Regions from separate parts of the Streptomyces sp. NPDC022552 genome, predicted to be linked through region 1. Evidence: riboswitches for the same ligand, from Rfam matches in the RefSeq annotation. Region 1 holds a riboswitch; the other holds the start of a gene.
What was found. A riboswitch is a leader RNA that binds a small molecule or an ion and turns the genes downstream of it on or off. The one in region 1 is predicted to bind glycine.
Positions count from the first base shown of each region.

Region 2: linked by a shared signal. The riboswitch ahead of gcvT (glycine cleavage system aminomethyltransferase GcvT) and the one ahead of gcvP (aminomethyl-transferring glycine dehydrogenase) in region 1 are both predicted to bind glycine.

Region 1 is NZ_JBVHGJ010000004.1:542,542-554,105, reverse strand. Features, by position in the region: gene ACZ3OF_RS15530 (DUF881 domain-containing protein) at 1-781, shown strand, start outside; gene ACZ3OF_RS15525 (small basic family protein) at 778-1,110, shown strand; gene ACZ3OF_RS15520 (DUF881 domain-containing protein) at 1,116-2,006, shown strand; gene ACZ3OF_RS15515 (FHA domain-containing protein) at 2,089-3,006, shown strand; gene ftsR (transcriptional regulator FtsR) at 3,036-3,779, shown strand; gene ACZ3OF_RS15505 (bifunctional nuclease family protein) at 3,833-4,306, shown strand; gene ACZ3OF_RS15500 (MerR family transcriptional regulator) at 4,487-5,164, shown strand; gene ACZ3OF_RS15495 (DNA polymerase IV) at 5,319-6,698, shown strand; gene ACZ3OF_RS15490 (PRC-barrel domain-containing protein) at 6,758-7,126, opposite strand; glycine riboswitch at 7,241-7,339, shown strand; glycine riboswitch at 7,340-7,457, shown strand; gene gcvP (aminomethyl-transferring glycine dehydrogenase) at 7,519-10,404, shown strand; gene ACZ3OF_RS15480 (DUF5999 family protein) at 10,523-10,729, opposite strand; gene ACZ3OF_RS15475 (hypothetical protein) at 11,058-11,564, opposite strand, start outside.
Region 2 is NZ_JBVHGJ010000008.1:79,340-90,903, reverse strand. Features, by position in the region: gene glyA (serine hydroxymethyltransferase) at 1-509, opposite strand, end outside; gene gcvH (glycine cleavage system protein GcvH) at 531-911, opposite strand; gene gcvT (glycine cleavage system aminomethyltransferase GcvT) at 989-2,116, opposite strand; glycine riboswitch at 2,276-2,378, opposite strand; gene ACZ3OF_RS21680 (AAA family ATPase) at 2,519-3,190, shown strand; gene ACZ3OF_RS21675 (enhanced serine sensitivity protein SseB) at 3,282-4,022, shown strand; gene ACZ3OF_RS21670 (enhanced serine sensitivity protein SseB C-terminal domain-containing protein) at 4,063-4,851, shown strand; gene ACZ3OF_RS21665 (ABC transporter permease) at 5,162-6,163, shown strand; gene ACZ3OF_RS21660 (ABC transporter substrate-binding protein) at 6,293-8,062, shown strand; gene ACZ3OF_RS21655 (ABC transporter permease) at 8,189-9,187, shown strand; gene ACZ3OF_RS21650 (ABC transporter ATP-binding protein) at 9,184-10,305, shown strand; gene ACZ3OF_RS21645 (ABC transporter ATP-binding protein) at 10,275-11,462, shown strand.

The DNA of each region.
Region 1 (11,564 bases):
GCCCCGTACGCTCCGGGCCAAGCTCGGGCTCGCTGCCGGCCTCGTCCTCGCCGCCGCGGTGGTCACGGTGGGAGCGGCGGAGGCGCGGATCTCCGCGCCGGTCGTCGCCAAGGAGCGGCAGGAGCTGATCGGCCGGATCGACGCGGAGACGTCGGCGGCCGACAGGCTGGAGCAGGACGTCGAGAAGATCCGCGCCGAGGTGGGGGAGCGGCAGCGCAAGGCGCTGGAACAGCACGGTGGTGACCAGGCCGAGCTGGTGGCTCTGCTCTCCGGTGCGACGCCGGTGCACGGTCCCGGTGTGAAGCTCGTCGTCGACGACGCCAAGGGCACCGAGGAGGGCGGCGGGGGTCCGCGCGAGAGCAGCGGCTTCTCCGACACCGGCCGGGTCCGTGACCGCGACATGCAGCGGGTCGTCAACGGACTGTGGGAGTCGGGTGCCGAGGCCGTCGCGATCAACGGGCAGCGGCTGACGTCACTGTCGGCGATCCGGGCCGCCGGTGACGCCATACTGGTCGACAACAAGCCGCTGGTGCCGCCGTACACGGTGCTCGCGGTGGGGGACGGGCAGCGGTTGAGCACCGCGTTCCAGGACAGCGCCGACGGACAGTACCTGCACGCGCTGCAGGAGAACTTCGGGATCCGCACCAGCATCTCGGCCGAGACCGAGGTGCGTCTGCCGGCCGCGCCGAGCCTGATCGTACGTACAGCAGAGCCGAGGGGAGCCGGGGCCACCAAGCCCAGCGGGCAGGCCACGGCCGACACAGGGAAGGGCACATCTTGATCGCCGTACTGGGCCTGATCGTGGGAGTCGTGGTCGGACTGTTGGTCCGTCCCGAGGTTCCGGCGGTGGTCGAGCCCTATCTTCCGATCGCCGTGGTCGCCGCCCTCGACGCGGTCTTCGGCGGCCTGCGGGCCATGCTCGACGGAATCTTCGTCGACAAGGTCTTCGTGGTCTCCTTCCTGTCGAACGTCGTCGTGGCCGCGCTGATCGTCTTCCTCGGCGACAAGCTGGGCGTCGGCGCGCAGCTGTCCACGGGTGTCGTGGTCGTCCTCGGCATCCGGATCTTCTCCAACGCGGCCGCCATCCGGCGGCACGTCTTCCGGGCGTGACACCGATGAGCGACGCAACGAACCCGGAGACCCCCGAGAACCCGGACGGCGAGCAGCCGAAGCCCGCAGGGCCCGCAGAGTCCTCCGCTCCCGCCGCCCCCGCGGCCCCCGCCGGCCCGGACGCTCCTTCCGGCTCGGACGCTCCCGCCGGCCCCGACGCTCCCGAGGCGCGGCAGCAGACCGGCCGCCAGCGGCTGGCCGCCGGGCTCTGGCCACCGAGGGCGAGTCGGGCCCAACTGATCGTGGCCGTGCTGCTGTTCGTCCTCGGCCTGGGTCTCGCGATCCAGGTCCGCTCCACCAGCGACAACAGCGCGCTGCGCGGGGCGCGCCAGGAGGACCTGGTCCGTATCCTCGACGAGCTCGACGACCGCACACAGCGGCTGGAGGACGAGAAGGCGCGCCTGGAGACCCAGCGCTCGGAGCTTGAGTCCAGCTCCGACCAGGCCGAGGAGGCGCGCAAGCAGACCCAGGAGAAGGAGCAGCAGCTGGGGATCCTGGCCGGAACCGTCGCCGCGGAGGGGCCGGGTATCACGCTGACCATTCGCGGGGCCGCCGCGGCCGTCGAGTCGGACATGCTGCTCGACGCCATCCAGGAGCTGCGGGCCGCCGGTGCCGAGGCGATTCAGGTCAACGACGTACGGGTCGTCGCGGACAGCTACTTCTCGGGAAGTGGCGCCGACATAGAAATCGATGGAACGAAGGTGACCGCTCCGTACGTCTTCAAGGTCATCGGCAAGCCCGAGGATCTCGAGCCCGCGCTCAACATCCCTGGTGGCGTCGTGCAGACGTTGGAGAAGGAGCAGGCCACCGCGACCGTGGCCCGGTCCCAGAAGATCGTCGTGGATGCCTTGCGACCTGCGAAGCGGCCTGACTACGCTCAGTCGTCCTCGCAGTGAGGCGGGGGCGCATGGCGGTCGCGCGACAAGGGGAAGACGTTGCGGGGGGTCGCCGCACCACAAGCGTGGTGCGTGGTGGAAACTGTCGGGTGGATACGGACGTTGTGAGGGTGTCCGGGTCGGCAGGTGTGTTCATTCAGGGTTCGTCCTGCCCCACGGGCGGGTCTGTTTCGGTCAAGGGGAATCGCCCGTGAGTTTTTTTGCGAAGTTGTTCGGCAAGAGCGCACGCGAGGACGGCGGCAACGCCAAGCACCGCGCGCCGCGCCACGCCCAGAGCGAGGAGCAGGGTGGCGAACGCCCGCTCTTCCGTGACGAGGTCGACGACCATGGCGCGTCGTCTGTTGACCGTGCCGGTGCCGGGCGCATAGGTTTCGGAGAACCATCAACCTCAGGTACGGGTGGAGGGTTCACCCCCGACCCGTATGCGACACAGACCTCCGCGGGTCAGCCGCGGCAGGAGGACGCGTCCATGCCGGTGTGTACGAGGTGCGGTCACCGCAACGCCGCGGACAGCCGTTTCTGCTCCCACTGCGGCACGCCGCTGCGGGGCGGGGCGCCTGTGGAGCGCGCGTCCGAGACGACGTCGACGATCTCGATCTCCGGCCTCGAGGCGTACGACGCCGAGGTCACCGGCCAGACGGCGATGCCGTCGCTCTCGCCCGAGGCCCTGGCGGCCGTCGAGGCGCTGCCGGCCGGATCGGCGCTCCTCGTCGTGCGACGCGGCCCGAACTCGGGCAGCCGCTTCCTGCTGGACGGCGAGCTGACCACGGCCGGCCGTCACCCGCAGAGCGACATCTTCCTCGACGACTTCACCGTGTCGCGGCGCCATGTGGAGTTCCGGCGGGCGCAGGACGGCAGCTTCACCGTCGCCGACGTCGGCAGCCTCAACGGCACGTACGTCAACCGTGAGCCGATCGACTCGGCCGTTCTGTCCAACGGCGACGAGGTGCAGATCGGCAAGTACCGGCTGGTCTTCTACTCGAGCCAGCGAGGCATGTGACGCCTCCGGGAAGCCTTCAGGGAAGGTCCATGCTGCGAACACCGACGGGCGGTGCCGGTCACGGCACCGCCACAGCGGGCGACCGGCTGGTGAGCATCGGGACGGTGCTGAACCAGCTGCGTGACGAGTTTCCCGAAGTGACCATCTCGAAGATCCGGTTCCTGGAGGCCGAGGGGCTCGTCGAGCCCCGGCGGACGGCCTCCGGGTACCGGAAGTTCAGCCCGCAGGACGTGGAGCGGCTCGCCCAGATCCTGCGGATGCAGCGCGATCACTATCTTCCGCTGAAGGTCATCCGGGAGCATCTCGACGCCCTCGCCCGTGGCGAGCAGATCAGGCTTCCCGCTCCCAGCCCCCAGCGGGACCTGCTCGACGGGGCGTGGGACGCGGAGAACGGGCGTCCGACCGCCGCACGCGTGGGGCGGGCCGAGCTGCTGGCCGCCGCCGAGGTGACCGAGGAGGAGCTCGCGGAGTGGGAGTCGTACGGACTCATCGCCGCGGGACCCGAGGGCGGCTACGACGCCGAGGCCGTCACCGTGGCCAGACTTGTCGCGGATCTGGGGAGATTCGGACTGGAACCGCGCCACCTCCGGGCGGTCAAAGCAGCCGCCGATCGTGAGGCCGGGCTGGTCGAACAGGTCGTCGCTCCGCTGCGCCGGCACCGTAATCCGCAGACCAGGGCCCATGCGGAGGCCACCGCCAAGGAACTCGCCGGCCTCTCCGTACGGCTGCACGCGGCACTGGTCCAGACCGCACTCGGGCTTCGATTGCAGTGATCTTGTTGGGGCCCGACTACCCAAACCGGTCGGGCACGTCCTAGGGTTGCTGTGTGAACGAGCTCGACGTTGTGGGTGTCCGGGTGGAAATGCCCTCCAACCAACCGATCGTGCTCCTGCGTGAAGTGGGAGGCGATCGGTACCTCCCCATCTGGATCGGACCGGGTGAGGCGACCGCGATCGCCTTCGCCCAGCAGGGCATGGCCCCTGCCAGGCCGCTGACGCACGACCTCTTCAAGGACGTCCTTGAAGCGGTGGGCCAAGAGCTCACCGAGGTCCGCATCACCGATCTCCGTGAAGGTGTCTTCTACGCGGAGCTGGTCTTCGCCAGCGGCGTCGAGGTGAGCGCCAGGCCGTCCGACGCGATAGCGCTGGCCCTGCGCACCGGGACGCCGATCTTCGGCAGTGACGGCGTGCTGGACGACGCCGGTATCGCGATTCCGGACGAGCAGGAGGACGAGGTGGAGAAGTTCCGCGAGTTCCTCGACCAGATCTCCCCCGAGGACTTCGGGTCCAGCAGCCAGTGAGATCCGGCCGCTGTTCACGGGGCGCCGTCAGCGCATTCGGATAGCCTTTCCCCGGAGAGGGGCACGAGAAACCACTCTCAGGGTGATTATCACTCGGCGTGCCGAGTGTGGCGATCGTTGACGCACCCCGAGCGACTGCCTACCTTCGTGTGGGCAGGTCAAGGACGGAGGGTCGGCGTGATGAGCAGCGGCGACGGTACGGCAGGGGGCTCCCTCGGGCGCGCGCCCGGGGAGCGCGGTCCGTATCCGCTTCACGGCAGTGTGGGCGACTTCGGAGCGGACACGAACGCGGGCGTGGGGGCGGCGCCGAACGCCACTTCCGGCGCGACGGCGGACGGGACGGACAGGGCGGAATCCGGTACGGACACCGTGGGATACCGCGGTCCGACGGCATGTGCGGCGGCGGGGATCACCTACCGCCAGTTGGACTACTGGGCCCGCACCGGGCTCGTCGAGCCGAGCGTGCGGCCGGCGTACGGATCCGGGACACAGAGGCTGTACAGCTTCCGTGACGTCGTCGTTCTCAAGATCGTCAAGCGGTTCCTGGACACGGGGGTCGCGCTGCAGAACATTCGGGCCGCCGTCCAGCATCTGCGGGCCCGTGGTTTCCGCGACCTGGAGCGGATGACGCTGATGAGCGACGGGGCGACGGTCTACGAGTGCTCCTCGCCCGACGAGGTCGTGGATCTGCTCCAGGGCGGCCAGGGCGTCTTCGGGATCGCGGTCGGCGTGGTCTGGCGCGATGTGGAGGCGGCGCTCTCCCAGCTGCACGGGGAGCGGATCGACACAGGCGAGACGCTGGTCGGGCACAACCCGGGCGACGAGCTCGCGCGGCGGAGGCGGGACCGGGCGGTCTGAGGGTCGGGTGGGCCGGGGGCGACAGGTCCGAGGCCGATCGGTCCGGGTGTTCCTCCGGCTCCGGGCGGCGATCGCTTCCGGGCGTGCTTCCGTCTCCGGCGCGGCCGTACGTGCGCGCGGTCGATTGTCAGTGGCGTAGGGCAGCATCGGAGATGTGAGAGCCGCGCCGACGATTCTGCATCTCGACATGGATGCCTTCTTCGCCGCCGCCGAGCAGGCGGCGAAACCCAGTCTGCGTGGAAAGCCGGTGGTCGTCGGCGGCCTCGGCCCGCGCGGGGTCGTCGCCACCGCCTCGTACGAGGCACGGCGCTTCGGTGTCCACTCCGCGATGCCGATGGCGCAGGCGCGGCGGCTGGCGCCCAACGCGGCCTATCTCGTGCCGCGCTTCGGCTTCTACCGGTCGATCAGCGAGCAGGTCATGGAGCTGCTCGGGCGGCTGTCGCCGCTCGTCGAGCCGCTGAGCCTGGACGAGGCCTTCGTGGACCTGGAGGCCGGGGGTGTGGCCGAGGACCGCGCCGGCGCCCTGGAGGCCGGTGAGCGGCTGCGCAGGGACATTCTCGCCACCACGGGGCTGACGGGGTCGGTGGGGCTCGCGGGGTCCAAGATGCTCGCCAAGATCGCCTCCGAGGAGGCCAAGCCGGACGGCCTGGTGCTCATAGAGCCGGGGACCGAGCGGGAGCTGCTGGGGCCGAAGTCGGTACGGATCCTGCCGGGGGTCGGGCCGGCCACGGGGGAGCATCTGCGGCGGGCCGGGATGACGACGGTGTCGGACCTCGTGGAAGCGGGCGAGGACGAGCTTGTACGGCTGCTGGGGCGGGCGCACGGGGCGTCCCTGTACCGAATGGCCCAGGGGTACGACGATCGGCCCGTGGTGGCCGAGAGGGACGCGAAGTCGGTGTCGGTCGAGGACACCTTCGACGTGGACCTGCACGACCGGGTGCGGATCCGGATCGAGGTGGAGCGGCTTGCCGAGCGGTGCGTGGGGCGGCTGCGGGCGTCGGGGCACTCGGGCCGCACGATCGTGCTGAAGGTGCGGCGCTTCGACTTCTCGACGCTGACGCGCTCGGAGACGCTGCGCGGGCCCACGGACGATCCGCTGGTGGTGCGGGAGGCGGCCGGGCGGCTCCTCGAGGGCGTGGACACCACGGGTGGGGTGCGGCTGCTCGGTGTGGGGGTGAGCGGGCTCGCGGACTACACGCAGGAGGATCTGTTCGCCCAGGCGGCGGAGGATGCGGGGAGTTCGGGCGGCCCGGGCGGCGCGGCGGAGGAGGTGCCCGCGGCCGAGGCCGTACCCGAGCCGGAGGAGCCGCAGGCCGCCGAGCGGAGATGGGCGCCCGGGAACGACGTACGGCATGCCGTGTACGGGGCCGGGTGGGTGCAGGGGAGCGGGGTCGGGCGGGTCACCGTGCGCTTCGAGGAGCCGCAGTCACCGCCGGGGCGCGTGCGGACGTTCCTCGTCGACGATCCGGAGCTGGAGCCGGGGGAGCCGCTGCCGCTGGTGAGGCGTGCGGGAGGTGAGGCGGCGGTCGCCTAGCGGGGTGAAGCCCGACGAAGCCCGGCCCTCAGCCGGGCTTGCCGTACCCGCCTCGGGCGTCAGCTGTCCTCCTGGCCCGCCAGGCGGCCGAAGTCGTGGTCCATCGGGGGTGGGGGTGGGAGCGCCAGGCTGTAGTGGCGGTAGAGCTGGAGCTCCTGCTCGGGGGAGAGGTGCCGGCCCACGCCGAAGTCCGGTGCGTCCTTGATCAGGGCGCGTTCGTACGGGACGTGGAGGCCGTCCTCGACGAGTTCGCTCGGCTCCAGAGGGACGAACGCGTCCCGGCTGAAGAGGCCCGTGCGGACCGCCGCCCATTCGGGGACCCCCGTCGCGTCGTCCAGGTACACCTCGTCCACGGTGCCGATCTTGTGCCCGTTGCGGTCGTACGCCTTGCGGCCGATCAGGCTGCGCGGATCGATGTCGGTCTGCACGGTCCCTCCAACTGGTCGCAACTGCTCTACAAAGACTACGAAAGTGCACATCTGGGATGTCGGCCACTTGAGCGATGAGTCCGGGAACCGCGCTGGTAGGCTGGCTGTGGCTGTCGACACCGTGCGGGAGAGTCCTCCGGAGAAACCTTTCGGAGGCGCCGAAGGAGCAAATCCTCCCCGGAATCTCTCAGGCACCTGTACCGCACGGGCGAGGTCACTCTGGAAAGCAGAGCGGAGGTCCGACGGCATTCGCTCTCACCGACGGTGAAAACCGGCGCGCCACTTCGGCATGCCGGTGAAGCTCTCAGGTTGAGATGACAGAGGGGGAGGCCGTCCGGGCACCCGCGCCGTGGTGCCCCTCGCAGGTCGTGACGACCAGGAGGCCTCCGTACATGACCGCCCACCGCATTCCGCTCTCCGAACTCGAACAGGGCATCCCGTTCGAGCAGCGGCACATCGGGCCCGACGCCGAAGCACGGGCCAAGATGCTCGCGCAGGTCGGCTACGGCTCCCTCGACGAGCTCACGGCCGCCGCCGTGCCGGACGTGATCAAGAACGCCGAGGCGCTCGGCCTGCCCGCGGCCCGCACCGAGGCCGAGGTCCTCGCGGAGCTGCGTGAGCTCGCCGACCGCAACCAGGTCCTCGCCCCGATGATCGGCCTCGGGTACTACGGGACGTTCACGCCTCCCGTGATTCTCCGCAACGTCATGGAGAACCCCGCCTGGTACACGGCGTACACGCCCTACCAGCCGGAGATCTCGCAGGGCCGCCTCGAGGCGCTGCTCAACTTCCAGACGATGGTCGCCGACCTCACCGGTCTGCCCACCTCCGGCGCCTCCCTCCTCGACGAGGGCACCGCGGCCGCCGAGGCCATGGCCCTCTCCCGCCGTGTCGGCAAGGTCAAGAACGGCGTCTTCCTCATCGACGCCGACGCGCTGCCGCAGACCATCGCGGTCATCGAGACCCGCGCCGAGCCGACCGGTGTCGAGGTCGTCGTCGCGGACCTGTCCGAGGGCATCCCCGCCGAGGTCGCCGAGCGTGGTGTCTTCGGCGTGCTCATCCAGTACCCCGGCGCCTCCGGTGCCGTCCGTGACATCAAGCCGCTCATCGACGCGGCCCACGAGCTCGGCGCCGTCGTCACCGTCGCCGCCGACCTGCTCGCGCTGACGCTGCTCACCTCGCCCGGCTCGCTCGGCGCCGACATCGCCGTCGGAACGACGCAGCGGTTCGGTGTGCCCATGGGGTTCGGCGGTCCGCACGCCGGCTACATGGCCGTCCAGGACAAGCACGCCCGCTCGCTGCCCGGCCGCCTCGTCGGCGTCTCCGTCGACGCCGACGGCAACCGGGCGTACCGACTGGCCCTGCAGACCCGCGAGCAGCACATCCGCCGCGAGAAGGCCACCAGCAACATCTGTACCGCGCAGGTGCTGCTCGCCGTCATGGCCGGCATGTACGCCGTCTACCACGGCCCCGACGGCCTCGAGGGCATCGCCCGGCGCACCCACCGGTACGCCACGATCCTCGCCGCGGGCCTGAAGGCCGGTGGCGTCGAGGTCGTCCACGGAACCTTCTTCGACACCGTCACCGTGCGCGTGCCGGGCAAGGCCGCCGAGGCCGTCGCCGCCGCCCGTGAGGCCGGCGTCAACCTGTACCTCGTCGACGCCGACCACGTGTCGGCCTCCTGCGACGAGACCACCGGCCGGGCCCAGCTCGACGCCGTGTGGAGCGCCTTCGGCGTCACCGCCGACATCGAGGCCCTGGACGCCGCCACCGAGGACGCGCTGCCCGCCGGCGTGCTGCGCTCCGACGCGTACCTGACCCACCCGGTCTTCCACGCGCACCGCTCCGAGACGTCGATGCTGCGCTACCTGCGCAAGCTCGCCGACCGCGACTACGCGCTCGACCGCGGCATGATCCCGCTCGGCTCCTGCACCATGAAGCTGAACGCGACCACCGAGATGGAGCCGGTGACCTGGCCGGAGTTCGGCCAGATCCACCCCTTCGCCCCGGTCGAGCAGGCGCAGGGCTACCTCACGCTCATCACCGAGCTGGAGGAGCGTCTCGCCGAGGTCACCGGCTACGACAAGGTGTCGATCCAGCCCAACGCCGGTTCGCAGGGCGAGCTGGCCGGTCTGCTGGCCGTCCGCGCCTACCACCGTGCCAACGGCGACGAGCAGCGCACCGTCTGCCTCATCCCGTCCTCCGCGCACGGCACCAACGCCGCCTCCGCGGTCATGGCCGGCATGAAGGTCGTGGTCGTCAAGACCGCCGACGACGGCGAGGTCGACGTCGCGGACCTGCGCGCCAAGATCGAGCAGTACCGCGACGAGCTGTCCGTGCTGATGATCACCTACCCCTCCACGCACGGTGTGTTCGAGGAGCACGTCGCCGACATCTGCGCCGAGGTGCACGAGGCCGGCGGTCAGGTGTACGTCGACGGCGCCAACCTCAACGCGCTGGTGGGTCTGGCCAAGCCGGGCAAGTTCGGCGGCGACGTCTCGCACCTGAACCTGCACAAGACCTTCTGCATCCCGCACGGCGGCGGCGGCCCGGGCGTCGGTCCGGTCGGTGTGCGCGCGCACCTCGCGCCGTACCTGCCGAACCACCCGCTGCAGCCGACCGCGGGTCCGGAGACGGGCGTCGGCCCGATCTCGGCCGCCCCGTGGGGCTCGGCGGGCATCCTGCCGATCTCCTGGTCGTACGTGCGTCTGATGGGTGGCGAGGGCCTCAAGCGCGCCACGCAGGTGGCCGTCCTCGCGGCGAACTACATCGCCAAGCGCCTGGAGCCGCACTACCCGGTGCTCTACACCGGTCCGGCCGGGCTCGTCGCCCACGAGTGCATCGTCGACCTGCGCCCGCTCGCCAAGGCGACCGGTGTCAGCGTCGACGACATCGCCAAGCGCCTGATCGACTACGGCTTCCATGCGCCGACCATGTCGTTCCCGGTGGCCGGCACCCTGATGATCGAGCCGACCGAGTCCGAGGACCTGACCGAACTCGACCGCTTCTGCGACACGATGATCGCGATCCGCGGCGAGATCGAGAAGGTCGCGTCGGGCGAGTGGCCCGCGGACGACAACCCGCTGCGCAACGCCCCGCACACCGCGGCGGCGCTCGGCGGCGAGTGGAAGCACGCGTACACCCGTGACGAGGCGGTCTTCCCGGCCGGTGTCTCGGCCGCGGACAAGTACTGGCCACCGGTCCGCCGTATCGACGGCGCGTTCGGCGACCGCAACCTCGTCTGCTCCTGCCCTCCGATGGACGAGTACGACAACTGAGCGTGAGCCGCGCCTGAGCGGCCCCCGCCGCGTATGAGTCAGGGCCGGTTCGGAGACTTCTCTCCGGGCCGGCCCTTGCGTGTTCCCTCGTACGTTGCGTGCCCGACGTGCCCCGGTGTCAGGCGGCGGTCGTCACCCGGCCCGCCGTCAGCGGGCGGTGCGGGGCGATGATCTGGCCGTCCGGCAGCAGTTCACCGGTGTCCTCGAAGAGCAGGACCCCGTTGCACAGCAGGCTCCAGCCCTGCTCCGGGTGGTGTGCCGTCAGACGGGCCGCCTCCCGGTCGGCGGAGTCGGCGGTGGGACAGGCAGGCTGGTGCTGGCACATGGATGGGTTCTTTCGCTGCGTCGTGGCTTCTGTCGTCCTGCGGCTCGATGCGGTGCTCATGGCCGCCCCCCGTTGTCGGTTCGGTTGGTCCAGTGTTCCCCTACGGAAGGCGATCCGCAGGGATTTCACGGCAGCTCTTCCTACTGCATGAAGACGTATCACCCGCGCGGGCGGTTCAACTCAACTGGGCGGTCACTTCGGGTGGTTCGGGGTAGCCCCTGTGGGCTAGTCCGTACGGGGCGGGGTGTTCGAGGCGGCCGTTCGGACAGTGTGACGCCCCGCGGCCCGTTCCCGGCCGCGGGGCGTGGGGTGCCTCGGCAGAGGTGGTTCAGGCCGGCGCCGGGGTGCCGAAGAGCGGTGGGGGAGCCAGTCGCAGGGTGAGGACGGGCAGCAGGTCGGCGACCCGGTGCGGCCGGTGGGCCGCGATGCCGGGCGGTGCCGGGGCGAGCGGGACCAGCAGATCGGCCGGGTCCGGCGAGGAGGACGCTCCGTCGGCGTCCGTGTCGCCGTGCAGCCAGAGCGTCAGCATGTACAGCTCCGGTACGGAGAGCAGCCGCGGTTGGTACATCGTGGGCAGCGACTCGGCCTGGAGCAGGGCGCGTTCGGTGGCCGTGACGTACGGACCCTCGAAGAAGTGCGAGAAGGACCAGCCGTCGGGGGTGAGCATGGTGTCGGCGGCGGCCACCGCCCGGTCGGTGCCCCGGATCAGGAAGCGCCAGCCGGCCAGCCGCGTACGCGGCGCCTGCCCGGACGGGACGACCTGCTCCCGTACGTCGAGGACGTGGACGGGCAGGGGCGCCTCGGGGCTCAGTGGCCCTTGGGCGGCTCGCAGGGC
Region 2 (11,564 bases), on a different contig from region 1:
ATCACCTTCGGGCGGTGCTCCTTGGCCAGCCGCTCGACCTCGGCCATGTCGACCAGACCGGCCTCGTCCACGTGGTACGCGACCACGTTGAACTGCTTGCCCGAGAAGTTCAGGCGCATGCCGTGGGTCAGGTGACCGCCGTGGGCCAGGTCCAGGCCCAGGATCGTGTCGCCCGGCTGGGCCATCGCGAAGAGCGCGGCCTGGTTCGCGGACGCGCCGGAGTGCGGCTGGACGTTGGCGTACTCGGCGCCGAACAGGTCCTTGATCCGGTCGATGGCGATCTGCTCGGCCACGTCGACGTGCTCACAGCCGCCGTAGTAGCGGCGGCCCGGGTAGCCCTCGGCGTACTTGTTGGTGAGGACCGAGCCCTGGGCCTCCATGACCGACAGCGGAGCGAAGTTCTCCGAGGCGATCATCTCGAGGGTGGACTGCTGGCGGCGGAGCTCGGCGTCGACCGTGGCGGCGACTTCCGGGTCCAGCTCGTGGAGAGGGGTGTTCAGCACAGACATGAATTCGATCCCTAAGGGGTCTCAGTTCCCGGCGGAGAACTCGGCGTACGCGTCGGCGGTCAGCAGGTCGTCCGGCTCTCCGGTGACGCGCACCTTGAACAGCCAGCCACCCTCGAACGGAGCGGTGTTCACCAGCGACGGGTCGTCCACCACGTCCTGGTTGGCCGCCACGACCTCACCGGTGACCGGGGAGTACAGGTCGCTGACGGACTTGGTCGACTCCAGCTCGCCGCAGGTCTCGCCCGCGGTCACCGTGTCACCGACCTCCGGGAGCTGGGCGTAGACGACGTCACCGAGCGCGTTGGCCGCGAACTCCGTGATGCCGACCGTCGCGACGCCGTCCTCGGCGGCCGACAGCCACTCGTGCTCCTTGGTGTAGCGCAGCTGCTGGGGGTTGCTCATGACCTGATTCTCCTGGATCGAGGGAGTGCTGATGAACGTGGGTCTTGCGGGCTGAGACGCGGAGCGGGACGGATGCGTCACTTCTGGCGCTTGTAGAACGGCAGCGCCACGACCTCGTACGGCTCGTGGGTGCCGCGGATGTCCACACCTACACCCTGGGTGCCGGGCTCGGCGTGCGCCGCGTCCACGTACGCCATGGCGATCGGCTTTCCGAGGGTGGGCGACGGGGCACCGGAGGTGACCTCGCCGATGACCTGGCCGTCCGCGACGACGGAGAAGCCGGCACGCGGGACGCGGCGGCCCTCGGCGATCAGGCCGACCAGCTTGCGCGGCGGGGCGGTCTCGGCGCGCTCGGCGGCCTTCTCGAGCGCCTCGCGGCCGACGAAGCGTCCCTCGTTGGTCGTCTTCTCGAACTTCACGACCCGGCCGAGGCCCGCGTCGAAGGGGGTGAGCGAGGTCGTCAGCTCGTGCCCGTACAGCGGCATGCCCGCCTCCAGGCGGAGCGTGTCACGGCAGGACAGGCCGCAGGGGATCAGGCCGACGGGGGCTCCCGCCTCGGTCAGCGCCTTCCAGACGCCCTCGGCGTGCTCGGGCTTCAGGAACAGCTCGAAGCCGTCCTCGCCGGTGTAGCCGGTACGGGCGATCAGCGCGGGGACCCCGGCGACCGTGCCCGGCAGGCCGGCGTAGTACTTCAGGCCGTCCAGGTCGGCGTCGGTGAGCGACTTCAGGATGCCGGGGGACTCCGGGCCCTGGACGGCGAGCAGGGCGTACGCGTCACGGTCGTCGCGCACCTCGGCGTCGAAGCCGGCCGCGCGCGCGGTCAGCGCGTCGAGGACGATCTGCGCGTTGGAGGCGTTGGCGACGACCATGTACTCCTGCTCCTGGAGCCGGTACACGATCAGGTCGTCGAGGATGCCGCCGTCCTCCTGGCAGATCATCGTGTAGCGGGCGCGGCCCACACCGACCGTGGAGATGTTGCCCACCAGGGCGAAGTCGAGGAGCTCGACGGCCTGTGGGCCGGTGACGGTGATCTCGCCCATGTGGGAGAGGTCGAAGAGGCCCGCCTTGGTGCGGACGGCGTTGTGCTCGTCACGCTCACTGCCGTAGCGCAGCGGCATGTCCCAGCCGGCGAAGTCGGTCATGGTGGCGCCCAGGGAGCGATGCAGGGCATCGAGGGCGGTCAGACGGGGGGCAGACGTGCTCATGGGTGGCTCCCGGGTCCCAAGGGCGGAAAACATGACGGGCGAGGACGTCCTCCCCATCTGTCATGGAACCTGAGAGGTTCACCGAGGGCATCTCGTCTCCGAGAGGTCGGCTTGCACCTTGGGTGGGAACGCCGGGGGCGTCCCGCTTTTCAGATCTGCCTCATCCACGCGGTACGGGGCCTGAGAGATTCAAGGGAGGGTCTTGCTCCTTCGGCGCCCGGGGCCCACCGTGGTGGTTCCGGGACTCTCCCGCGCGGATTCGAGCGGCCGGTATGAGGTTGTGTGCGCTTGGCGCGCACATCATTGCACGCGGTGTCCGATCGGCAAATCGCTTGTGACTGATTACCCCTTCTTTACACTTTGTGGGCAGGGGGTCTCCGGGACCCGACAGGGGGAGAAAAGATGACGTTCCAGCACAGCGGCGCGTACGCGACGGGCACGGGCATACCGGCCCAGCGCGCCCGCGCCAGGACACGAAGGCGCCGCTCCGCCGCGCCCCTGCTGCGGGACCTGCGCGAGCGCGGCGGCCGAGGGCCGCGGACGCTCGCCTTCGCCGCCGGGGACCTCGTGGTGGTCTCCGGGCTGCCCGGAAGCGGCAAGTCGACGCTGATGCGGCGCGCGGCCCAGGGGCTGGGCATCGACTCCCAGGACGCCCGCGAGCGCTGGGAGGCCCGGCTGCCCGGCTTCCTGCCGTACGCGACGTACCGGCCGCTGGCCCGGATGGCCCACTACGCCGGGCTGTGGCGGGCGCTGCGCTCCGGGCGGAGCGTGGTCGTCCATGACTGCGGCACCCAGTCCTGGGTGCGGAAATGGCTGGCCCGCGAGGCCCGCCGGCGCGGGCACGCCCTGCACCTGATCCTGCTCGACGTCACCCCCGACACGGCCCGCGCGGGACAGCGCGAGCGCGGCCGCGGAGTCTCCGGGTACGCCTTCGCCCGCCACCGCCGGGCCGTCGGCCGGATGATCGGCTCCGTCGAGTCCGGCCGGCTGCCCCGCGGCTGCGCCTCGGCGACCCTGCTCGACCGGGACGCGGCCGGAGCTCTGCGGACGATCGCGTTCCGTACCGCGCACTGAGTACTTTTGGCCACGACGGCCTCAGGGCGGCGTTAGGGTTCTGCCCCGAGGGCGTCGTGACCAGGGCGCGCGAGAAGGGGAAACGGGAACCGTGGACGTTACGTGGCCGGGCAACGAGCTCGAAGAGGTCCTCGCGGCCTCGCTCGGCAACGCCTCCGCCGGGGGCCGGCTCGTGGAGGTGCTCGGCCGGAGCCCCGTCTGGGTGCCGCTGCCCAACGGCGGCAGCCCCGAGAGCCGGGACCTCGACCTTCCCACGATGGAGATCGACGGACTCCCGTACGTCCCCGTCTTCAGCTCCGAGCAGCAGTTTCTGGCCTGCGTCGGCAGCCATATGTCCTTCACCGTCGCGCCCGCCCGAGAGTTCGCCCGTGGTCTGCCCCCGCAGCTCGGCATCGCCGTGAACCCCGGCGGTACCGTCGGCGCCCCGCTGCCGCCGCCCGCCGTCGCCGAGCTCTGCCGCGTCGGTCGCACCCCGCTGGACGGCCCCGCGAGCGGCGGCCGGGTCCGGCTCTTCGAGCCCGACTGGCAGGACGACCCGGTCGACTTCCTCTCCGCCGCGGCCGCCGAGTTCGAGGCCACCGGCGTCGTCGTCTCCGCCCGCCGCGCCCTGGCCAGCGTCGAGGGCACCGAACCGGCCCTCTTCGTCGGCGTCGAGCTCGTCGCCTGGGAGGGTGTCGACCGGAACGCCCCGCTCGACGCCCTCGGCCGCGCGCTCGGGCGGATCGAGGTCGCCTGGCCGGTCAATCTCATCCTGCTCGACGTCGCGCAGGACCCGGTCGGCGACTGGATGCTGGAGCGGGTGCGCCCCTTCTATCAGCGGGCCTCCCTGTAATTAAGCTGGTGCGGTGGACGGAAGAGGGGCGGGAACCAGGGTGAGCGCGTCAGGCACCGCTGCGGCCGGACAGGTCGAGCACATGCTGCGCCAGGTGGCACCCGGACGCTACGACGCGTACGAGCAGCTGCTGCACGCCCTCGCCGACGGCAGCGTCTGGATGCTGCTCTGGCAGGGCACGCCCGGCGCGCCCGAGGCCCAGTACGGGAACATGGAGGTCGACGGCTTCGGGTACGCCCCGTGCGTCACCTCCGCCCAGGAGCTCGCCGCCTCCGGCTGGACCCGTGCCCACGAGGTGGTCACCGGGCAGGAGATCGCCCGCGCGCTCTACCCCGACCGCTGGGGCATCTGGCTGAATCCGCACGACGCGGGCGGCGGCGTCGGCATCCCCTGGGCCGACCTGCGCCGGATCGCCACCGGTCTCGACCGGATGCCGGCCGGACCGCTGCGGCTCTCCGAGCCCGCCCTGGAAATCCCCCAGTTCTATGCCCTTCTGACCCAGAACGCCCATCGCACCCCGGCCGTCAGGGCGCTGCGCCGCGCCTGGGTGCAGCCGGCGGTGGGATCTCCGTACCTCGCCATCGGTCTCGACCTGTACGACACCTCCGCCGCCTCCGTCGAATCGGTACGGGCGATGATGCGCCAGTCGATCTCCGCCGTACCCGACGGGCTGCCCGTCTCGACGGTCGCGATGTCCGACGCGTACGACCCCGTCGCGATGTGGCTGCGGGCCAACGCGCGGCCGTTCTACGACCGCGACGCGCACGCCGCGCCCGCGCCGCCCGTCCCCGGCTACGGCTACCCTCCGGCCGTGCCCCGCACGTACTGATACGTCCCTTCCGTCACCCCAATTCACTGCTGCATCAGAGGGGTTGGGGCGCATGTCCGTTCTGACCGAATAGCGGGTGACATGGTCCGCTGACGCGTTCCCAGCGTCCGGATAACGGAAGGCAACGAACCGCATCACGGTTGAGCAAACATTCACCGTGAGGTCTGGCGGGTGATCGCGAACCCATTGAAGACTCCCCGGAACACCGGGCGTTCGGCCTCCTGGCCGGTGCCTCGCAGTTGTTCCACCAAGCCGCTACCCGCGGCGGGCAAGGGCCGGCTACCGGCGGCCGAGAGGGGTCCTGACCACGATGACGGCACCACTGCACGAGACGAGTGCGGTCGAGTCGACCACCGCCGTCGACGCCGTGCCCGAGGCGCCAGGCAAGGCGATCGAGGGCCGTTCCCCCTGGCAGATCGCCTGGTTGCGGCTGAAGCGGGACAAGGTCGCCCTCGTGGGCGGCGCGGTCGTGCTGTTCCTGATCCTGGTCGCCATCTGCGCACCGCTCATCGTGGGTCTCCTCGGCCACCCGCCGGACGAGTTCCACGAGGACCAGATCGACCCGCTCTTCGGCACCCCGATCGGCTCCTACGGCGGCATCTCCTCCGACTTCCTGCTCGGAGTCGAGCCGGTCAACGGCCGTGACGTCTTCAGCCGCATCGTCTACGGAGCCCGGATCTCCCTGCTCGTCGCCTTCCTCGCGGCGGTCTTCGCGGTCGTCCTCGGCACGATCCTCGGCATCGTCGCGGGCTACTTCGGCGGCTGGGTCGACGCGGCGCTCAGCCGCGTCATGGACGTCATGCTCGCCTTCCCCCAGCTGCTCTTCACCATCGCCCTGGTCTCCGTGCTCCCCAACGAGCTGCTCGGGATCGAGGGTTCGGGCGTACGCATCGGCGCTCTGGTGGTCGTGATCGGCTTCTTCGGCTGGCCGTACGTCGGCCGCATCGTCCGCGGCCAGACCCTCTCGCTGCGCGAGCGCGAGTACGTGGAGGCCGCCCGCAGCCTGGGCGCCGGCCGGCTCTACATCCTGCGCCGGGAGCTGCTGCCGAACCTGATCGCCCCGATCACGGTGTACGCGACCCTCATGATCCCCACCAACATCCTCACCGAGGCCGCGCTCAGCTTCCTCGGCGCGGGCGTGAAGCCTCCCACCGCTTCCTGGGGACAGATGCTGTCGAAGGCCGTCAACACCTATGAGGCGGATCCGCTCTTCATGGTGTTCCCCGGCCTCGCCATCTTCATCACCGTTCTGGCGTTCAACCTCTTCGGCGACGGCGTGCGCGACGCGCTCGACCCGAAGGGCGCCCGCTGAGCACCCCGCTCGGCACCCACCGACCGCCCGCACGCCCGTACAGACCCCGCCCCTGCCGCTGGTGACAGGAGGCAGTCAAGACCGGCGGACCGTTTCGACGGCCGCCACTATTCCGGAGGTTGCGAGACCATGACTCTGAACAGCTCTTCGCGGCGCAGAATCGCCGCCGGTGCGCTGCTCGCCGCGGCCACGATGGTCGTCACCACCGCCTGTGGCGGCGGCAGCGGCGACGGTGGCGACAAGGGCAAGACCGGCGCGGCCGGCTTCAACGCCGCCGTGAACAAGGTCGCCAACCCCTCGGACAAGAAGGGCGGCGAGCTGAAGTTCATCGGCTCGCAGGAGGCCGACTCGTGGGACCCGCAGCGCGGCTACTACGGCTTCGTGTGGGACTTCGCGCGCTACTACACGCGTCAGCTGGTCACCTTCAAGGCCGAGCCGGGCGCCGCCTCCACCGAGCTGGTCCCCGACCTCGCCACCGACGCCGGCAAGGTCTCGCCCGACGGTCTGACCTACACCTTCACGCTGAAGGACGGGGTGACCTGGGAGGACGGCAAGCCGATCACCTCCAAGGACATCAAGTACGGCATCGAGCGCATCTGGGCCCAGGACGTCATCTCCGGCGGCCCGATCTACCTCCAGCAGGTCCTCGACCCCAAGGGCGAGTACAAGGGTCCCTACAAGGACACCTCCGCGGACAAGCTCGGCCTGAAGGCGATCGAGACCCCGGACGACAAGACCATCATCTTCAAGCTGCCGGTCGCCAACGGTGACTTCCTGCAGATGCTGGCCATGCCCGCCGCCTCCCCGGTCCGCCAGGACAAGGACACCAAGGCCAAGTACGGCCTGAAGCCCTTCTCCTCCGGCCCGTACAAGTGGCAGGAGTACACCCCCAACAAGTCGATGCTGCTGGTCCGCAACGACAAGTGGGACGCCAAGACGGACACCGTCCGCAAGGCCCTGCCGGACAAGATCAGCGTCGCGTTCACCACCAACGCCGACGACATGGACAACCGCCTGATCGAGGGCGAGTACGACCTCGACCTCAACGCCACCGGCGTCGGCGCGGCGGCCCGTGCCAAGGTGCTCCAGCAGCACAAGGAGAACGCGGACAACCCGCAGACCGGATTCATCCGCTACGCGGTCTTCCCGCAGACGGTCATCGACAACGTCGAGTGCCGCAAGGCGATCATCTACGCGGCCGACTCCAAGTCCCTCCAGACCGCCCGTGGTGGCCCGCAGGCCGGTGGCGACATCGCCTCCAACATGCTGCCCCCGGCGATCAAGGGTGCCGACCCGAAGGCCGACCCGTACGGCAAGCTGGCCGGCAAGGCGGACGTCGCGAAGGCCAAGGAGGCGCTGCAGAAGTGCGGTAAGCCGAACGGCTTCAAGACCACCATCGCGGTTCGTAACAACAAGCCGATCGAGATCGCCACCGCCGAGTCCCTCCAGCAGTCGCTGAAGGCCGTCGGCATCGACGCCCAGATCGACCAGTTCGACGGCGCCCAGACCTCCGGCATCATCGGTTCGCCGAAGGTGGTCAAGGACAAGGGCTACGGCATCATCATCATGGGCTGGGGCGCCGACTTCCCGTCGGGCCAGGGCTTCCTGCAGCCGCTGGTCGACGGCCGCTTCATCCTGCAGAGCGGTAACAACAACTTCTCGGAGCTGAACGACCCGGCCGTCAACGGCCTGTTCGACCAGGCGCTGAAGGAGACCGACCCGGAGAAGGCCGGCGAGCTCTACAAGCAGATCAACACCAAGGTCTCCGAGGCCGCGATCTACCTGCCCTTCACCCACGAGAAGAACATCATCTGGCGCTCCTCGCGACTGACCAACGTCTACACGGCCGACGCCTACAACGGCCGCTACGACTACGCGTCGCTCGGCGTCATGAAGTAAGTGCCAGAGTCAATCCACCCGCTCCAACGGCGCACCACCCGCCGCTAGGTCCGAAGGGCAGGTGATGGCCGCCCACGGTGGCCGGGGATCCCGATCGGGATCCCCGGCCACCGGACGGCCGACCGCATGCTTGCATATCTCGTACGACGGCTGTTCGCCGTCGCAGTGATGCTGATGGTCGTCACCCTGGTGACGCTCAGCATCTTCTTCCTCATCCCCAAGCTGACCGGCAGCGACCCTGCCGCGATGTTCGTCGGCAAGCAGGCGGATCCGGCTTCCATCGAGGGCGTCCGCCAGAAGCTGGGCCTGGACGAGCCGATCCTGGTGCAGTTCTGGCACTTCGTCTCCGGCATCTTCGTCGGCCGGGACTACACCGGCGGCGGCGACACCATCCACTGCGCGGCGCCCTGCTTCGGCTACTCCTTCCGTACGGAACAGGACGTCTGGACGCTGCTCGTCGACCGGATCCCGGTCACGATCTCCATGGTCATCGGTGCGGCCCTCCTGTGGCTCGTCATGGGTGTGGCCACCGGCGTCCTCTCCGCGCTCAAGCGGGGCACCGTCGTCGACCGCGCGGCCATGATCACCGCGCTGGCCGGCGTCTCGCTCCCCATCTACTTCACCGCCATGCTGGCGATGTTCGCCTTCCGCACCCAGCTGGGCTGGCTCGACGCCAAGTACGTACCGATCACCGAGTCCTTCGGCGGCTGGTTCGGCGGACTGCTGCTGCCCTGGGTCACCCTCGCCTTCCTGTACGCGGCGATGTACGCGCGGCTCACCCGCGCCACCATGCTGGAGGTCCTCGGCGAGGACTACATCCGTACCGCACGGGCCAAGGGTCTGCCGGAGCGGGTCGTGCTCGGCAAGCACGCCATGCGCTCCACCATGACTCCCATCCTGACCATCTTCGGCATGGACCTCGGCGCCCTCGTCGGCGGCGCGATCCTGACCGAGACCGCGTTCAGCCTGCCGGGCCTCGGCAACGCCGCCTTCAAGGCGGTCAGCGACCGCGACCTGCCGCTGATCCTGGCGGTCACGCTCATCACCGCGGCCGCCGTCGTGATCGCCAACCTCGTGGTGGACCTTCTGTACGCGGTGATCGACCCCCGAGTGAGGCTCGCATGACGGACAAGCTGACCAAGACCGGCGCGGCCCTGGGGGAACCGGTCGCGTCCGGGAACGCCCCGTCCGACGCCTTCCTCGACGTCCGTGACCTGAAGATCCACTTCCCGACCGACGACGGTCTGGTCAAGTCCGTCGACGGGCTCTCCTTCCAGCTGGAGAAGGGCAAGACCCTCGGCATCGTGGGCGAGTCCGGCTCCGGCAAGTCGGTGACCTCGCTCGGCATCATGGGTCTGCACACCGTCGGCCAGTACGGCCGTCAGAAGGCGCGGATCTCCGGCGAGATCTGGCTGAACGGCCGTGAGCTGCTCTCGGCCGACCCCGAAGAGGTGCGCAGGCTGCGCGGCCGCGACATGGCGATGATCTTCCAGGATCCACTGTCCGCGATGCACCCGTACTACTCCGTCGGCGCGCAGATCGTGGAGGCGTACCGGGTCCACCACCCGGTCGACAAGAAGACCGCGCGCAGGCGCGCCGTCGAACTCCTCGACCGGGTCGGCATCCCCGAGCCGGCCAAGCGGTTCGACAACTACCCGCACGAGTTCTCCGGCGGTATGCGCCAGCGCGCGATGATCGCGATGGCGCTGGTCAACAACCCCGAACTGCTCATCGCGGACGAGCCGACCACCGCGCTCGACGTGACGGTCCAGGCGCAGATCCTGGACCTGATCCGGGACCTGCAGAAGGAGTTCGGCTCCGCGGTCGTCATCATCACCCACGACCTCGGCGTCGTCGCCGAGGTCGCCGACGACATCCTCGTGATGTACGGCGGCCGGTGCGTGGAGCGCGGCCCGGCCGAGGCGGTCTTCTACGAGCCCCAGCACCCCTACACCTGGGGTCTGCTCGGCTCGATGCCGCGGATCGACCGCGAGCAGACCGACCGGCTCATCCCGGTGAAGGGCAACCCGCCCAGCCTGATCAACGTGCCCAGCGGCTGTGCCTTCAACCCGCGATGCCCGTACGCGGATGTCCCCAAGGGCGGCATCACGCGCACCGAGCGCCCCGAGCTGCGGCTCGCGCCGACGGGCGGCGAGCACGCCGACCGTCACTACTCCGCCTGCCACATGTCGACGGAGGAGCGGACCCGGATCTGGACCGAAGAGATTGCGCCGAAGCTGTGAGCGACAACAAGAGCACTGAGCCCCTGCTCAAGGTCAACGGCCTGGTGAAGCACTTCCCGATCAAGAAGGGGCTGCTCCAGCGCCAGGTCGGGGCGGTCAAGGCGGTCGACGGCATCGACTTCGAGGTGTACCCCGGGGAGACCCTCGGCGTCGTCGGCGAGTCGGGCTGCGGCAAGTCGACGATGGGCCGGCTGATCACACGGCTGCTCGAACCGACCGGCGGCACCGTCGAGTTCGAGGGCGTGGACGTCTCGCACCTCGGTGTGGCCAAGATGCGTCCGCTGCGCCGCGACATCCAGATGATCTTCCAGGACCCGTACGGCTCGCTGAACCCGCGCCACACGGTCGGCACGATCGTCTCGGCGCCGTTCAAGCTCCAGGGCGTGGAGCCCGAGGGCGGGGTCAAGAAGGAGGTCCAGCGCCTCCTCGGCCTGGTCGGCCTGAACCCGGAGCACTACAACCGCTACCCGCACGAGTTCTCGGGCGGCCAGCGCCAGCGCATCGGCATCGCGAGGGCGCTCGCCCTGAAGCCGAAGCTGGTCGTCGCCGACGAACCGGTCTCGGCACTGGACGTCTCGATCCAGGCGCAGGTGGTGAACCTCCTGGACGACCTCCAGGAGGAGCTGGGCCTCACGTACGTGATCATCGCCCACGACCTGTCGGTGATCCGGCACGTCTCGGACCGGATCGCGGTGATGTACCTCGGCAAGATCGTGGAGCTCGCGGACCGCAAGTCCCTGTACGAGTCGCCGATGCACCCGTACACCCGCGCGCTGATGTCGGCGGTCCCGATCCCGGACCCCCGCCGCAAGGGCGCGAAGAGCGAGCGCATCCTGCTGAAGGGCGACGTCCCGTCCCCGATCGCCCCGCCGCCGGGCTGCCGCTTCCACACGCGCTGCTGGAAGGCGACGGAGGTCTGCAAGACGGTCGAGCCGCCGCTGATCGAGCTCCGCCCGGGCCAGCGGGTCGCATGCCACCACCCGGAGAACGCGGAGGGCGTGACGGTGCCGGCGGCGAGGGAGTCGGTGGAGGTGTCGATCACGAAGCGGGAGGCTCCGGAGGCCGTCGCGGAGGCCCCGGTTTCGGAGGACGTCCCGAAGGCGGACGCCCCGGCCGAGCCCGAGGCGCCGTCCGAGGGCGGTACGGCCAAGGAGTAGCGCGGCGCGCGGCTGCGTGCCCCCGGGGTCCCGGGGACGGAGCCCCCGGTCCCGTCAGGGTTCCGGTACGGGGTACCTCCCGGGCGAAGCTCTGGGGAAGGG